2 regions of the Apilactobacillus micheneri genome follow, and region 2 is predicted to be linked to the other one. Evidence: a T-box and tRNA genes for the amino acid it is inferred to sense, from the RefSeq annotation. Region 2 holds a T-box; the other holds one or more tRNA genes.
What was found. A T-box is a leader RNA that pairs with one kind of tRNA and senses whether it is charged. The one in region 2 lies ahead of leuS (leucine--tRNA ligase), so its partner is inferred to be a tRNA-Leu.
Positions count from the first base shown of each region.

Region 1: it encodes a tRNA-Leu, which carries the amino acid that the T-box ahead of leuS (leucine--tRNA ligase) is inferred to sense. The anticodon was not compared.

Region 1 covers NZ_QUBI01000009.1:2,829-5,254, reverse strand. Annotated here, with positions in the region: gene thrB (homoserine kinase) at 1-747, shown strand, start outside; tRNA gene DY123_RS07300 (tRNA-Leu) at 818-903, shown strand; gene DY123_RS07295 (LCP family protein) at 953-2,035, opposite strand; gene DY123_RS07290 (DMT family transporter) at 2,264-2,426, shown strand, end outside.
Region 2 covers NZ_QUBI01000004.1:137,395-139,820, reverse strand. Annotated here, with positions in the region: gene leuS (leucine--tRNA ligase) at 1-1,631, opposite strand, end outside; T-box leader at 1,704-1,914, opposite strand; gene mnmM (tRNA 5-(aminomethyl)-2-thiouridylate-methyltransferase MnmM) at 2,032-2,426, shown strand, end outside.

The DNA.
Region 1 (2,426 bases), on a different contig from region 2:
GTTAATCATGCATTGGGTAAAAATATTCCACATGACGAAAATAATCTCATCGTCAAGACAATTTTGTCAATTGAACCTAATATTCATCCACATCAATTGACCGTTATGTCAGACGTTCCAATGGAAAGAGGAATGGGTTCTAGTACGACTGCATTAGTAGCTGGTATTAAAATTGCTAATGCTTTAGGGCACCTAAATTTATCTCTAGATGAACAAATTGACATAGGGGCAAAATTAGAAGGACATCCTGAAAATGTTACTTCTGCAATTTTAGGTGATTTAACCATTTCAACTTTTGATGGTGATAGATGTACTACTGTAAAAGCATCAATGCCTAAAAATATTTCTGTTTTAATGTTTATTAATAAACATTCTGTAGTATCTAAACAAGATTTACCAAAAACAATTAATTTTGATGATGCTATTCAATCAAGTAGCTTTGCTAATGTATTCGTTGCTTCCGTTATGAGCGGTGAGTGGAGTAAAGCAGCAGAAATGATTGAAAAAGATAAATTTCATGAACATTATCGTGAAAAAGATGTGCCAGAGTTAAGTACAATTAGAAAATATGCACATGATATTGGAATTCGTGGTACTTATATTAGTGGGGATGGTCCTACTATTGCTACATTTGGAACTGAAAATGAGTTATATCAATTAAGGGATATTTTGAATAGTCATCATTTAGATGGCGATTTAAGAGTGCTAAAAATTGATTATGATGGAGCTTCAGTTAGAGGAGAATAACTGATGTTTGCTACAAATAAATTTGTCAAATTAATATAAATTGACTATAATATTATTTGTAGTTTATTAAGCGGCCATGGCGGAATTGGCAGACGCGCAAGATTAAGGATCTTGTCGGGAATTATCTCGGTGGAAGTTCGAATCTTCTTGGCCGCATAAATAAAAAAGGTACCTTCGAAGTTATCGAAGGTGCCTTTTTTATTTATCAATATGATGTAGCAGCAGTATTATTAGTATTGTCGCTAGTTGAATTTACGCTATTATCGCTGGTAGTATCTTGAGTATTGTTTAAAACATTAGAAGTACTTAAGCCTAATGTTTTTCTAATATCATTTGAAACATTTAATAACTCTTGTTGTGTTGGTACTTCATAGTCAACGCCATTAACCATTGCAGATTCACCTTGAAGAGTTTGTGATTTAATGTGATGAGTTGCATCGCCATATCTTTCACGTAATGCAACCATATCATCAAACTTCATATCGGTTTTAAGTTTACCTGAAATTGAGTTTAATATTTCTTTATATCTTGGTAATGAAGAAATATTCATTCCTTTAATTACTAATTTTTGTAGAACTTGTCTTTGTCTAGTTTGACGACCATAGTCACCTGCAGGATCTTGATGACGCATTCTTGAATAGTCAAGAGCCTGAGCACCATTAAGCGTTACGGTTTGACCCTTAACAACGTTAGCATTTCCATATTTGAAAGTTAAAGGAGGAGTAACAGTAACACCACCAACAGCATTTACCATTTGTTCTAGTCCACCCATGTTAACAATTGCGAAGAAGTCGATTGGAACATTTAATAAGTTTTGAACAGTTTGAACAGCACTGGAGGCACCACCAATTGAATATGCAGCATTAATTTTTTCATAAGGCTGTGAGTCACCAGGAACAGTTACTTTAGTATCACGAGGAATACTTGTTAAATGAATGGTTTCTGATTTGGGATTAACTGTTGCTAAAATCATAGTATCAGTTCTTCCTGTATCATTACGTCCTAATGCACCAGTATCAGTTCCCAAAAGTAAAATTGAGACTGGCTTATTTTGAGCAATAACATTAGAAACATTTCTTTCTTTATGTTCAACACCAGGTTCATATGCTTTGTTAGCAGCTGATTTCATATTTGTATAAACATTATAAGCACCAATTAATCCTAGTACCAATACTATTAGAAATATAAAGAATGCAATCCAAGCACCACGATGCTTTTTTTTCTTAAAATGAGGTTGATTATTTTGTGTTCTAGAGTATGCTTTATTTTTATCATTATTGTTTTGCATGTTTTAGTCATTACTCCTTTTATTTAAATGTGGTCAAAATACTAATAATTTATATTATAAACGCATTTTATCAAAAAAAAATAAATTTCTCGATATTTTTTAGATATATAAAGGTTATGATATAATTTTATCGTTTGATTGATAAACGATTTTTCTAATAAATGCACTTAAGTACGTAGTTTATCAAGTTTTACATAATTTGTAAATTTATAAGGAGCGAGATTTGTTTTGAAAAAAACTTTTTTGTATGTTTTGATATCTACATTTATGTTTAGTTCAATGGAAATTGCACTAAAAAGTGTAGGTAACGCTTTTAGTCCTATTCAATTAAATTTAATTCGTTTTTTTGTTGGAGGATTAGTTTTACTACCAATTGTTTTAAAAAATAAAA
Region 2 (2,426 bases):
CTTGCATATAATAAATGAAGCACTGCATGTTCGGCACCGCCGATATATAAATCAACTGGCAACCATTTTTTTAGTAATTCTGGATCTGCTAGTTTTTTATCATTATGAGGATCAATATATCTTAAGTAATACCATGAGCTTCCTGCCCATTGTGGCATTGTATTAGTTTCACGTTTACCTTTTTTACCATTTTTGTCTACAACATTTACCCAATCATCAATGTTAGCTAATGGAGATTCCCCCGTACCAGACGGTTCAATATTTTTAGCCTCTGGTAATTTCAAAGGTAATTCATCTTCTGGAACTAATGATGTACTGCCGTCTTCCCAATGAATAACAGGAATTGGTTCTCCCCAATATCTTTGACGTGAGAAAATCCAATCTCTTAATCGATAATTAGTTTTAGCATTACCCGCATTATTATCTTCTAACCATTTAATAGCTTTTTCGATAGCTTCTTGTTTACCCATACCATCTAAGAAATCAGAGTTAATATGTTTTCCATCTCCGGTGTATGCCTCTTTAGAAACATCTCCACCTTCAATAACAGGCTTAATTGGTAAATCGAACTTATTAGCAAATTCATAGTCACGATCATCATGTGCAGGAACTGCCATTATTGCACCAGTACCATAACTAGATAATACATAATCTCCAATCCATATTGGTAATTTTTCACCATTAATTGGATTAATACCATATGCTCCAGTAAATACACCTGATTTATTTTTATTTAAATCAGTTCTTTCTAAGTCAGATTTAGTTGAAACTTCTTTTCGATATTTCTCAACAGCTTCTTTTTGATCAGCAGTTACAATTTTATCAACTAATTCATGTTCAGGAGCAAGGACCATATAAGAAGCACCAAATAAGGTATCTGGTCTAGTAGTAAATACTTCAATTTTGTCGTCATCATGACCATAAACATTAAAGAATACACTTGCACCTCTTGAACGACCAATCCAATTTTTTTGCATTTCTTTAATACTTTCAGGCCAATCTAAGTCATCCAAATCATCAATTAGACGATCAGCGTAAGCAGTAATTTTCAATACCCATTGAGTCATTGGAACACGGTATACTGGATAACCACCACGTTCTGTTTTACCATCTTTCACTTCTTCATTAGCAACAACTGTTCCCCCCATAAAATCAGGAGCCCAGTTAACTTCAATTTTATCTTCGTATGCTAAACCTTTTTTATAAAGTTGTTCGAAAATCCATTGAGTCCATTTATAATATTTTGGATCAGTAGTATCAACTTCTCGATCCCAATCATATGAAAATCCTAAAGACTTAATTTGTTCTCTAAAATGTTCAATATTCTTTTGAGTAAAAGTACCAGGATGATTACCAGTTTTTAAAGCATATTGTTCTGCTGGTAATCCAAATGCATCAAAACCAATTGGATGCAATACATTTTTACCCTGCATTCTTTTCATTCTAGACATTATGTCAGTTGCTGTATATCCTTCTGGATGTCCAACATGCAATCCTTGTCCTGAAGGATAAGGAAACATGTCTAAAGCGTAATAATTTTCTTTATTAGGATCATTTGTTGTTTTAAACGTATCATTTTTGGCCCAATATTTTTGCCACTTTTTTTCTATATCAAGATGATTGTAAGGCATTATATATTATTCCTCCTATAAAAATAATTATTAGATAATAAAAAAGTCCTACAAGTGAATATCAAAAATCACCTATAGGACGAAAGTTTCCGCGGTACCACCTAAAAATTCTTTGTATAACAATACAAAACTCTTTACGCTCCGTAACGAGGAAAACGTTTTAACCTATTATTTTCAGTTAAAAATTCAACGATGAGTTCAATTGATTAATTTCTAAATTCACAGCGTCCATTTAGTTTCTGAAAAAAATAATCAATTTACTAGTTCGTATCCACATTTTATTATCTATCAATTTAATTATTTATTATATTACCAGTCTATAAATTTAAAATCAAGTTTAACTAATATATTTTATAAATGATATAATTTAACTAATAAAAATTTCGGAAAGGATTTTATTATGAAATTAGAACCATCTTTAAGGTATAGTCATACGATAATGTCACAAGTAATAAAAAGTGGTGATAATGTTATCGATGCCACTGTAGGTAAAGGAAATGATACTGAATTTTTATCTAAATTAGTAAAAGAACATGGTAAAGTATACGGCTTTGATTTACAAAAAGATGCTATCAATATTACTAAAAAAAGACTAGAAAAAAATAATTTAAATAATACTAAACTATTCAATATTGGACATGAAAAAATTAAAGAATATGTAAAAGATAAAATTAATGGAGCAATTTTTAACTTAGGATATTTACCAGGTGGCAATAAAGATATAATAACAAAGCCCAAAACAACAATAACAGCAATTAAAGCATGTTTAGAATTGCTTGAAAAAGATGGCATTAT